2 regions of the Marinococcus sp. LNHM3E3-2.2 genome follow, and region 1 is predicted to be linked to the other one. Evidence: a T-box and tRNA genes for the amino acid it is inferred to sense, from the RefSeq annotation. Region 1 holds a T-box; the other holds one or more tRNA genes.

What was found. A T-box is a leader RNA that pairs with one kind of tRNA and senses whether it is charged. The one in region 1 lies ahead of pheS (phenylalanine--tRNA ligase subunit alpha), so its partner is inferred to be a tRNA-Phe.
Region 2: it has a tRNA-Phe gene. The T-box ahead of pheS (phenylalanine--tRNA ligase subunit alpha) is inferred to sense a tRNA for this amino acid. The anticodon was not compared.

The regions. Positions count from the first base shown of each region.
Region 1 is NZ_JBQLIC010000007.1:9,645-15,737, reverse strand. It holds gene rpmI (50S ribosomal protein L35) at 1-88, shown strand, start outside; gene rplT (50S ribosomal protein L20) at 130-483, shown strand; gene ACTRXF_RS10500 (sigma-w pathway protein ysdB) at 529-936, opposite strand; gene ACTRXF_RS10495 (M42 family metallopeptidase) at 1,203-2,291, shown strand; gene ACTRXF_RS10490 (TrmH family RNA methyltransferase) at 2,397-3,164, shown strand; T-box leader at 3,220-3,438, shown strand; gene pheS (phenylalanine--tRNA ligase subunit alpha) at 3,487-4,521, shown strand; gene pheT (phenylalanine--tRNA ligase subunit beta) at 4,537-6,093, shown strand, end outside.
Region 2 is NZ_JBQLIC010000002.1:131,951-138,043, forward strand. It holds gene ACTRXF_RS03210 (adenylosuccinate synthase) at 18-1,310, shown strand; tRNA gene ACTRXF_RS03215 (tRNA-Lys) at 1,453-1,528, shown strand; tRNA gene ACTRXF_RS03220 (tRNA-Glu) at 1,534-1,608, shown strand; tRNA gene ACTRXF_RS03225 (tRNA-Asp) at 1,808-1,883, shown strand; tRNA gene ACTRXF_RS03230 (tRNA-Phe) at 2,065-2,140, shown strand; gene yycF (response regulator YycF) at 2,368-3,078, shown strand; gene walK (cell wall metabolism sensor histidine kinase WalK) at 3,082-4,932, shown strand; gene ACTRXF_RS03245 (YycH family regulatory protein) at 4,929-6,093, shown strand, end outside.

The DNA.
Region 1 (6,093 bases):
GCAAAAGCGTAACCTGCGTAAGCCGGAGCTTGTTTCCAAGTCCGACTACAAGCGTATCAAGACACTGCTGCCGAAAACGAAAAAATAAGCACGACCAAATAATTAAGATAAGCTAAGGAGGGGTTGACGATGCCAAGAGTAAAAGGCGGATATGTGGCACGTCGCAGACGTAAACGAGTATTAAAACTCGCGAAAGGTTATAGAGGTTCTAAGCATAGACTGTTTAAAACAGCACAGGAACAGGTAATGAAGTCCCTGCAGTATGCTTACCGGGACCGTCGCCAGCGCAAACGCGAATTCCGTAAGCTGTGGATTGCACGTATTAACGCAGCAGCCCGTTTAAACGGCTTGTCCTACAGCCGCATGATGCATGGCCTGAAGCAGGGCGGTATCCAAATGAACCGTAAAATGCTCGCAGACCTTGCGGTAAATGACGAAAAAGCATTTGCAGAGCTTGCTGAAAAAGCGAAATCAAACTTATAATCAAACAAAAAAGCGGAGCGCCCGGTAAATCAGGCGTTCCGCTTTTTATTGTTTCTCGGGCTGTTTTGCTTCAAGCTGCTGCATGAACTCCTTCACCGGGCTGTTCCACTCGATAGCAGCTTCCGGATAGAGGGATAAAATTTCCCGCTCGAGAAAGGTGAAATCCTCGCGCTGGAAGCCGCGCAAATGCTCACTTTCAATCACCCACAGCGAAATCGTAACGACTTCAAACGATTTTTCGGTTGTACCTACGTATTTTTCGCCTTCAAACATGACGCCTTTATGGGTCGCCAGTAAATTTTTCCGCACGTTTTGCTGGTCATCAAGCAGATAGAATTGTTTTTTATGGTGAGCTGCTTCCAGCTTTCTCCTAGAATTATTCCAGTATCTCCAAAACGAGTATATGATAATAATAAGAGCGATCAACAGCAGCACTCGTAAAAGAATACCCAATCTTTACACCCTCCTCTGCATCTATCGGATTAAGCGTACATAAGCCTTCTCATTTCTAATATATACGCACAGTCTGCTAAAAAGTTTCACAGGCACCAGGGTATGATAGATTATGTTTGAGCCCTGCGGCAAAGTTCTTTATACTGAATATGGAAGAACCCGCACCACACCGCTTGTATGGATGAGAATATTAGCCCGCAGCATTAATAATATTTTCCCTTTGCATGTGTGTGTAAAACAACCGTACATAAAGGAGGCAGCACGAAATGGCAGAATTAGACCCGACATTGCAGATGCTAAAGGACCTCACGGACGCAAACGGCGTTCCGGGGAACGAACAGGAACCGAGAAAAGTAATGACCCAGTATATTTCTCCTTACGCCGATGAAATGAGCACCGATCGGCTGGGAAGCCTGATTGCTAAAAAAACCGGACAGGCCGGCGGTCCGAAATTAATGATTACCGGACATCTGGACGAAATTGGTTTTATGATATCGGGAATCGATGAGAATGGCTTTTTGAAATTCCAGACCCTCGGGGGATGGTGGAGCCAGGTGATGCTCGCCCAGCGGGTGAATGTAATGACGAGAAAAGGAAATATTACCGGGGTGATCGGCTCAAAGCCGCCGCATATTCTTCCGGCGGAGCAGCGCAAGAAAGCAATGGAAATTAAAGATATGTTCATCGATATCGGTGCTTCAAGCAAGGAAGAAGCAGAATCATTCGGCGTGCGTCCGGGAGATTCGGTCGTGCCGGTATGTGATTTTGAAGTGATGAATAATGAAAAACTGCTGATGGCAAAAGCCTGGGACAACCGTATTGGCTGTGCTATCGCGATTGAGGTGCTGAAGCGTCTCGAAAATGAATCCCATCCGAATGAAATTTACGGCGTCGGTGCTGTACAGGAGGAAGTCGGCCTGCGCGGAGCGAAAACAGCAACCAACCTTATTCAGCCGGATATCGGCTTTGCTGTCGATGTAGGGATTGCCGGGGATACGCCGGGTGTCACAAGTAACGATGCCAGAGCGAAAATCGGCAAAGGCCCGCAGCTTCTTATGATGGACGCCTCCGTCATCGCACACAAAGGGCTGCGTGATTTCGTTGTCGGTGTGGCTGAAGAGAAAGAAATTCCTTTTCAGTTCGACATGATGGCAAACGGCGGCACAGATGCAGGGTCTATTCATCTGTCCGGCGAAGGAGTACCGGCGATGGCCATTACGATTCCGACCCGCTATATCCATACGCATGCGGCTATTCTGCACCGGGATGACTTTGAGCATGCCGTGCAGTTAATCGTAGAAATTGCTAAGCGTCTGGACCGCGACACAGTAGATTCGTTAACGTACGAAGCATAAAATACCAGCCTTTCTGTCCATGAGGGACGGGAGGGCTGTTTATTTTCTTTCTGCGGCGGGGCAAAGTGTGCTACGATGAGAGAAAATACTGGGGGAGACAGCGAAGTGAAGCGGATAGAATCGGCAAAAAACCCGAAAGTAAAAGAGATAAAAAAACTTCATAAACGTAAGGAACGTGAAAGGTCAGGGCTTTTTTTAATTGAGGGAGACCACGCGCTGACAGAAGCCGTCCGGTCGGAGGCCTGGATTGAAGAAATTTTCATTGAAGAGCATAAAGAGTGGCCGCAGGTTTTTAATGAAATTCCAACACCGGCCACAGAGGTAACAGAAAGCGTAATGAAAGAAATAAGCTTGACGGAAACCCCGAAAAATATTGTAGCTGTATGCAGAATTCCTGAATTTTCTAATGTAAGAAGCGGTGGATATTCATTTTTCGTGCTGGTGGACAGCATTCAGGACCCAGGTAACCTGGGAACAATTATCCGGACGGTTGACGCGCTTGGAAAAGGGGTAGTCGTTCTCGGCACAGGTACGGTGGATGCGTACAATGAAAAGGTGGTCCGGGCGACCCAGGGCTCACTGTTTCATGTCCCGGTACTGCAGGAGGACCTGGGTGAATGGCTGGAATGGCTGCAGGAAACGGACATTCCGTGCTTTGGCACTTCGCTTGATGAAGGTACGTCGTATTCGGCACTTGAGCCGCAGCCTTACTTTGCGTTAATCATTGGCAACGAAGGAGCCGGCGTACAAAAGAAATGGCTCGAGCGGACCGACCAGAACCTGTACATTCCGATTCCGGGCCAGGCAGAATCGTTAAATGCGGCAGTTTCTGCCGGCATTCTGCTGTATCACTTGAAGCAGACAGATTGGTGATGGTTGCAATCGGGCCAGGCTTTTTCTATAATAATTCATATTGAAACATATAAACACAAATGCGCAGATGAAGAGTAGTAGCATCGCTTCCTGCTGAACAGGGAAAAGGTATCGCTGACTGAAAATACCTTGCAGTAAGGATTTGTGAATTCGCTTCGGAGCAGCCGCTGGAGTATTCCCTGTGGAAGAAAAGCGTGCCGGAACCTGTCGTTACAGGAGAGTGAGCTGTGCACTGCAGCTAACAAGGGTGGTACCGCGAGCCTTCGTCCCTTTCAGGGAGAGGGCTCTTTTTATTTGGCATAAAAATGGAGGGAATCAGAATATGATAGAACGCTTGGAGGAGCTGCAGCAGGAAGCGCTGCAGCAGATTGAAGAAGCTGGCGATACAAAGGAATTAGAGCAGGTGAGAGTAAAATACTTAGGGAAGAAGGGTCCGATTACGGAAGTGCTCCGGGGGATGGGGCAGCTGTCCAAGGAAGAGCGTCCTGTGGTCGGCCAGAAAGGAAACGAAGTACGGGAAGCTATTCAGGAGCGTCTGGAGAAAAAAACAAAAACGCTTGCCGACGAAGCATTAAAGGAAAAGCTTGAAAAAGAAACGCTCGATGTAACACTGCCGGGACGTAAGGTCCAACGAGGGGCGAAGCACCCGCTGACAAGCGTTGTGGAAGAAATTGAAGATATCTTTATCGGTATGGGGTTTGAAGTGACTGAAGGACCGGAAGTCGAAACCGATTATTATAACTTTGAAGCGATGAATCTGCCAAAAGATCATCCGGCCCGTGACATGCAGGACTCTTTTTATGTCAGCAGTGATCTGCTGCTGCGTACACAAACGTCGCCGGTACAGGCCCGCTCGATGGAACGCCACCACGGCGAAGGGCCGGTGAAAATCATCTGCCCGGGCAAGGTCTACCGCCGGGACGATGACGATGCTACCCACTCCCACCAGTTCATGCAGATCGAAGGGCTGATGGTTGACGAAAATATCCGTATGAGTGATTTAAAAGGGGTGCTCGAAACATTTGTGAAAAAATATTTCGGAGAGGAAAGAGAAATTCGTCTCCGCCCGAGCTACTTCCCTTTTACCGAGCCGTCTGCAGAACTCGATGTTTCATGCGGTATCTGCGCCGGGGAAGGCTGCCGCATCTGCAAGCATACTGGGTGGATTGAAGTTCTCGGGTGCGGGATGGTGCATCCGCGCGTGCTGGAAATGAGCGGTTTTGACCCGGACGTATACAGCGGCTTTGCCTTTGGCATGGGAGTAGAGCGCTTCTCCCTACTGAAATACGGCATTGATGATATCCGGCATTTTTACACGAACGATATGCGCTTTTTAAAACAATTCACTCGAGTATAGAAGGAGAATGCAGATATGTTGATCTCATATAAATGGCTGAAAGATTATGTGGATATTGAAGATATTACCCCCGAAGAAATTGCCGATCGCCTGACTACAGGAGGTGTAGAGGTGGACGCTCTGTACCGGCGTGCCGAACCGATTGAGGGATGCGTGGTCGGGTATGTTACCGAAGCCGAAAAGCATCCGGATGCGGATAACTTAAACATTTGCCAGGTGCATCAGGGAGCAGAGACAGTACAGATCATCTGCGGTGCTGACAACGTGGCAGCCGGACAGAAGGTCGTAGTGGCAAAGCCGGGCACCGTTCTGCCTGGGGGGATGGAAATTAAAGCAGCGGAAATCCGCGGCCAGCAGTCCAACGGCATGATTTGTTCTCTCCAGGAGCTCGGCGTGGAAGCCAAGCTGGTGCCTAAGCATGTGGCTGAAGGCATTTTCGTTTTTGACGAGGATCCGGAGACGGGATCGGATGCGGTAAAAGCTCTTGGCTGGGACGATACAGTGATGGATCTGGATATTACGCCAAACCGTGCCGACTGCCTGAATATCCTCGGGGTCGCCTACGAAGTGGCAGCTCAGCTGGACCGGACCGTCCGGCTCCCTGTGACTTCGGTAAAAGAAAGCGAAAAGCCTGCATCAGCAGCGGTTAATGTGAAAATCGAAAACGGCGAAGACACTCCTTATTACGGAGCGAGAGTCGCGGAAAACATTCAGGTGAATCCTTCTCCGTACTGGATGCAGAACCGCTTGATGGCTGCCGGCATCCGGCCGATCAGCAACATCGTGGACATTACCAACTATGTGCTGCTTGAATACGGGCAGCCGCTGCACGCGTTTGATTTTGACGCCTTCGGCTCCGACGAAGTGCTCGTGCGAAGAGCATTCGAAGACGAAGAAATACAGACGCTCGACGGTAATAAGCATCATCTTTCGACGGAGCATCTGGTCGTAACCAATGGTACAAAGCCGACAGCCCTTGCAGGAGTGATGGGTGGAGAGCACTCTGAGGTGAGCGACCAGACAACAAATATTCTGCTTGAAGCGGCCCTGTTTCATCCGTCCCTGATCCGCCAGGCGTCTAAAGATACGCGGATACGAAGCGATGCAAGTGTCCGTTATGAGCGGGGGCTCGACACGGAGAGAGTGGAGCAGGCAGCAGACCGGGCGGCGCATTTATTCGCTGAATATGCGGGCGCCACTGTGCTTCAGGGCATCGAGCAGGAGGACCACCGGGAGCCGGGCGGCCGCTGGGTACGGGTGAGTGATCGCCGTATCAATCAGCTGCTTGGAATGGAGCTCAGCGGTTCAGAAATGGTCCGTATTCTCGAACGTCTCGGCTTTCAGACCGCCGACAAGGAAACGAGCAGTATCGAAGTATATATCCCAAGCCGCCGCCCGGATATCCGCATTGAAGAGGATGTGGCTGAAGAAATCGCTCGGATGCACGGCTATCAGGACATTCCGAGTACACTTCCTAAAGGTGCTACAACGGCCGGAAGCCTGACTGCCGAACAGAAAAGAAAGCGGACAGTACGCCGTTTTTTGGAAAGTGCCGGGCTGAGTGAAGCTGTC
Region 2 (6,093 bases), on a different contig from region 1:
TTGTGGAGGTGGACGCTGTGTCGTCAATAGTAATTGTAGGAACTCAGTGGGGAGACGAAGGAAAAGGAAAAGTAACGGATTACTTATCAGAAAATGCGGAGGTTGTGGCCCGTTACCAGGGTGGAAATAACGCTGGTCATACGATTGTCTTCGGAGGAACTAAATACAAGCTTCATTTAATTCCGTCCGGAATTTTTTATGATAATAAAACATGTGTCATCGGAAACGGAATGGTTATTGATCCGAAAGCGCTCGTTGAAGAGCTGGAATATCTGCATGAGCGCGGCGTTGATACAAGCAACCTGCGTATCAGCAACCGTGCCCACGTTATTCTTCCTTACCATCTGCGTCTCGATGCCGTGGAAGAAGACAGCAAAGGCACAAATAAAATTGGAACGACCCGTAAAGGCATTGGCCCGGCTTATATGGATAAAGCTGCCCGCGTAGGCATCCGTATTGCTGACCTTCTGGATAAAGATGAATTCCGGGAAAAACTGTCGCGGAATTTGAAAGAAAAGAACCGTCTGCTCGAAAGAATGTATGACGCAGAAGGGTTTGAGCTTGAAGATATTCTGGATGAATACTATGAGTATGGCCAGTTCTTTGCGAAGTATGTCTGTGATACATCGGTAGAGTTGAATGAAGCGATCGATAAAGGCCGCCGGGTGCTGTTTGAAGGTGCGCAGGGCGTGATGCTTGATATCGACCAGGGCACGTATCCCTTTGTCACTTCCTCAAATCCTATCGCCGGCGGCGTAACTATCGGTTCGGGAGTAGGACCGTCCAAAATTCAGCACGTGGTGGGCGTTTCCAAAGCATACACGACCCGCGTTGGCGACGGCCCGTTTCCAACAGAGCTGTCTGACGAAACCGGGGACCAGATTCGTGAAGTCGGAAACGAATACGGGACCACTACCGGCCGGCCCCGCCGTGTCGGCTGGTTCGACAGCGTAGTCGTGCGTCATGCCCGCAGGGTGAGTGGGATCACCGATTTATCTTTAAATTCCATTGATGTTTTGACCGGTATTGAAACGCTCAAAATATGCAAGGCCTATAAGTACCGGGGAGAGATTATGGAAGAATTCCCTGCGAGCCTGAAGGTACTTGCAGAGTGCGAGCCGATTTATGAAGAGCTGCCGGGCTGGACAGAAGACATCACCGGTGCTTCGTCGCTCGGGGATCTTCCGGTAAATGCCCGTCATTACATTGAACGTATTTCCCAGCTGACCAACATTCCTATCAGCATTTTCTCAGTAGGCCCGGACCGGAATCAGACAAATATGGTCCGCGGTGTATGGGCTATCCAATAAAAACCACTAAGCATCTGCCATAGAGGCGGATGCTTTTTTCAACGAATCACTTTTTTCATGCAAAACTAGTTGAAATTGCATCTGTGACGTGATAATATTACTCATGTTGTCGTTATCCACAGCGACAATTTCTTCATATTAGGAGCCATTAGCTCAGTTGGTAGAGCATCTGACTTTTAATCAGAGGGTCGGAGGTTCGAATCCTCCATGGCTCACCATGAAAGGCCCGTTGGTCAAGTGGTTAAGACACCGCCCTTTCACGGCGGTAACACGGGTTCGAATCCCGTACGGGTCACCATTTTCTTATCAAGCAGAAAATGAACATCACTGAAACAAACGATAAGATTCGCAGTGTATTCCCCCTTACTCATTTTTGGAAAGAAGACACCAGAAGGTTGAGTTTGCCAGGGAGAGAGCAAAGGAACGTACAAAGCGTACGTGACTGCAGCGAACGAAAGCAGCAGACGATAAGATTCGCAGTGTATTCTTTTTAAAAAGGGCCTGTGGTGTAGTGGTTAACATGCCTGCCTGTCACGCAGGAGATCGCGGGTTCAAATCCCGTCAGGCCCGCCATTTTATTTTCTGATTTACTCATGGCCAGGCAGCTCAGTCGGTAGAGCAACAAGCGATACTTCTCCGAATGTTCTGCGAGTTGTCCGTCCCGAATTGCTTCATCGAATAAGCAAAGAATGAGGGTAAGGACAGTAGCCCTGGAAGCAAGAGCAGTATCTAAGCAAAATTATTTTTTTAGCATGGCTCGATAGCTCAGTCGGTAGAGCAGTGGACTGAAAATCCTCGTGTCGGCGGTTCGATTCCGTCTCGAGCCACCATTTTTATAAAATAACCAGCGCCTGGACATTGACGTCCAGGCGCTTTTTTCACAGGCTTTCGGCCTCGATAGGAACAGATAAAGAGCTGTGTTACAATGTGAAAGAGAATTGTAATCCTCTTAAATATTTTGCAATAAACATAAAGAGGCATACCTTTGCAGGATGTTACTACACATAGATGATTGAATTTATGCCTTTTCACATTTGAGGAATGGAGCGGTGGGAACATGGATGAGAAAATATTAGTAGTCGATGATGAACAGCCAATTGCTGATATATTAGAATTTAATCTTCAAAAAGAAGGGTTTCAGGTTGTTTGTGCATATGACGGCGACGAAGCTTTAGAAAAGGTGGATAATTTCGGTCCGGATCTGATTCTTCTTGACGTCATGCTTCCAAACAAGGACGGCATGGAAGTATGCAGAGAAGTCCGGAAGCGGTTTGATATGCCCATCATCATGTTAACTGCTAAAGACGGGGAAATCGATAAGGTGCTCGGTCTTGAACTTGGAGCAGATGACTATGTAACCAAACCGTTCAGCAACCGGGAGCTTCTGGCCAGAGTTAAAGCCAATCTTCGCAGGAAGCAGCCGGCAGCAGAAGAAGGCAGCACCGAGCCGCAGAATGCTATAAAAATCGGTGACCTTCTCGTAGACCCGGATGCTTATTTAGTAACAAAACGTGGGGAGCCGATAGACCTTACGCATCGGGAGTTTGAACTGGTTCTTTACCTTGGCCGCCATATCGGCCAGGTAATGACAAGAGAGCATCTTCTGCAGGCCGTGTGGGGCTATGATTACTTTGGGGACGTACGTACCGTGGACGTAACGGTGCGCCGTTTAAGAGAGAAAGTAGAAGACAATCCGAGCTTCCCTGAGTGGATTGTGACAAGACGTGGTGTTGGATACTACTTAAAACATCCAGAACAGGAGAAGTAATGTATGAAGATTATCGATTTTTTCAAATCGATTCATTTTAAACTCATTTTGATCTTCGTGCTGCTGATTTTTGTAGCGATGCAGTTCATTACCGTATTTTTCACGAGCGCTCTTGAAGACACGCTCGTGGAAAATTTTAATGATACGCTCGCCGAGCAGACCGATCTTCTGGAGTATAATGTGCAGGAAGAACTGACACAGAGTCGAGGAGAAGACGATAATACGGTTCAGGAGGATATCGACAGTTTATTAAGCCAATTTGCCAATTCAGGAGCAAATAATGATCCGGGACAGTCGAGTCCGGAAGCCAGGGTGATCGGCTCCAATCAGATTATTTTAGGCACGTCGAATATAAACGAGCAGGATATCGTCAATAACCAATCGAACGATGACCTTGTGCAGCGGGCGTTATTAGGGAATACGCTTGAAGAAGTGCGCTGGGACGCCGACAGCGGCCACAGGGTCAGCTTAATTGTGCGGCCGATCGAAGAAGACGGAGAAATTCTGGGTGTATTGTACGTGCGTTCCGACATGTCGAGCGTATACAGCCTGGTAAATGACATCAGCAGTATTTTAATTGCAGCGAGCATTATTGTGCTGATTTTAAACGCCATCCTTGGTATTTTGCTAGCCCGCACGATTACAAGACCTATCGCGGACATGCAGCGCCAGGCTAAAATTATGGGGGAAGGAGACTTTTCCCGCAGAGTCCGCGTGTACGGCAACGATGAAATCGGGCAGCTGGCCCATTCCTTTAACCAGCTGACGCTGAAACTAAAAGAGAGCCAGGCAAGCACCGAGGATGAAAGGAAGAAATTAAGCTCGGTTTTGACCCATATGACAGACGGGGTTATAGCCACTGATGAACTCGGGCGCATCATTTTGATGAACAAACGCGCTGAGCAGCTGTTAAACAAAAACAGCGACGAAATGGAAGGCACGTACATTACAGAAGCTCTGCATTTGTCTGAGACGCTGACATCGAGTGATCTGTATGATTATAATGAAGCGATTATGCTGGATTTCAGCAGCGAGGAACAGGATTTTCTGCTGCAGGCCAACTTTTCCATCGTGCGAAACGAAGACGGACCGGTTACTGGTCTGATTACCGTGCTTCATGATGTCACGGAGCAGGAAAAGATCGAAAGAGAGCGCCGGGAATTTGTATCAAATGTTTCTCACGAATTAAGAACTCCGCTGACTACGCTGAAGAGCTACATGGAAGCTCTCGAAGACGGAGCGATGCAGGATGAAAATCTGGGACCCCGCTTTTTACAGGTGACCCAGAACGAAACGGACCGAATGATCCGGCTCGTGAACGACCTGCTTCAGCTTTCGCGGATGGACAGTGACGAAATCAGCCTGGACTTTTTTACTGTGGACCTGTCTGAAATGATTAATCAGGTGATTGAACGCTTTGAAATGATTAACAAGGATAAAAATATTGCTTTCTATAAAGAAGTCCCTTCCTACCCGGTATACGTAGATATGGACAAAGACAGGATTTATCAAGTCTTTGATAACGTGCTTTCAAATGCCGTGAAGTACTCGCCGGATGGCGGGGAAATCAGTGTGCAGATGTTTACTCGTGCCGATGCTGTAGACGTGGAAATCAGCGATCAGGGTGTAGGCATTCCAAAAGAAAGCCAGCACCGTATTTTTGACCGGTTTTACCGGGTGGATAAAGCGAGAGCGAGAAACCTCGGGGGCACCGGACTGGGTCTTGCGATTGCCAAGGAATTTATCCATGCGCACGGCGGAAGAATTGCGGCTGACAGTGAATGGAAAAAAGGAACCACTATATTAATTACGCTGCCATATTCAGTGATTAATAAAGCGGAGGCTGGATCATGAAAGAAACAATCAAATCCTGGGTGTTAACGATTTTAGTAATAGGCAGTCTGCTTCTTACCTGGCAGAACTGGTCGTTTCAGCCCGAATATGATAGCGTCAATTCCTCTGAAACCGTACAGGAAACGACAGAAATAGCAGAGACCCGGGAAGCAGGTGAAATCGTCCGGCCGAATCAGGGAGTAGTGCGTTCAAATGGCAGAAGTGTTCTCATGACCGAGGACCAGGCTTCAACTGACCTGGACAAAGCCTTCCGGCAGCTCGAAGAGGCAAGCATCACAGAAACATCAGCGACTGACCTGGAGCATGATGAGCTGTACGAAAACGTCTCTTCAGCAGAATATTCGATGGAGCTTGTATTTCCGTCGTCGGTATCGTGGTCGATGATCAATGAACTGTTCAGCTTTGAGGATGAAAGCGATGAAGCATCCAGCATCCTGGATGGCTCGATTGACCGGATTATATTAACAGCTTCACCGGCAAGTGAAGAACTGAACGCTGCGTTTGTTTCCTACGATCAGGGTGTAGTTGTAAACAGCAACACCAGCCTGGATAAAAGCGATGTGGAGCACGAACGGTATCTCTCGGAATACGAAAACATGCTTACTTACAGTGCTGATGAAAACGGGTATGAAAAGCATATTTATATTCCCGAAGATCCGGGATCCCGGACGAATTATACCTATGCTTCCACGAGTTTATCAGCCAACAGCTTTCAGCAGGTGTTGCTGCCGGAAGGAAATGGACAAAACCTTCAGACGTACAACTATGATTCATCAGAAGTCATCACAGACGGCACGAGAGAGCTGCGGATTAATAATGCCGGGGATTACCTTCGTTATGCCAACCCAACCTATTCGGAGCAGACAGACGGTAATGATACAAGCAGCCTTGTTTCTTCCTTTGAGTTCGTGAACAATCATGCCGGCTGGTCGGATAATTACCAGTATTATGATTCCACCACCCTGGACGGAGAAACAACGGTTACCTTCAGAATGAATAAAGGCGGTCTGCCAGTCTTCCGGGACTCCAATGGCAGTGATTTTGCTTCCATTCAGGTGTCGAATGTAGGCACGCAGACAAGTGGGTATTCCCGGCCGCTGTTTGATTTGGAAAATAACCCGGTCAGGACCGGGGCTGCTGGTGTCTCCACCGATCTTCCCA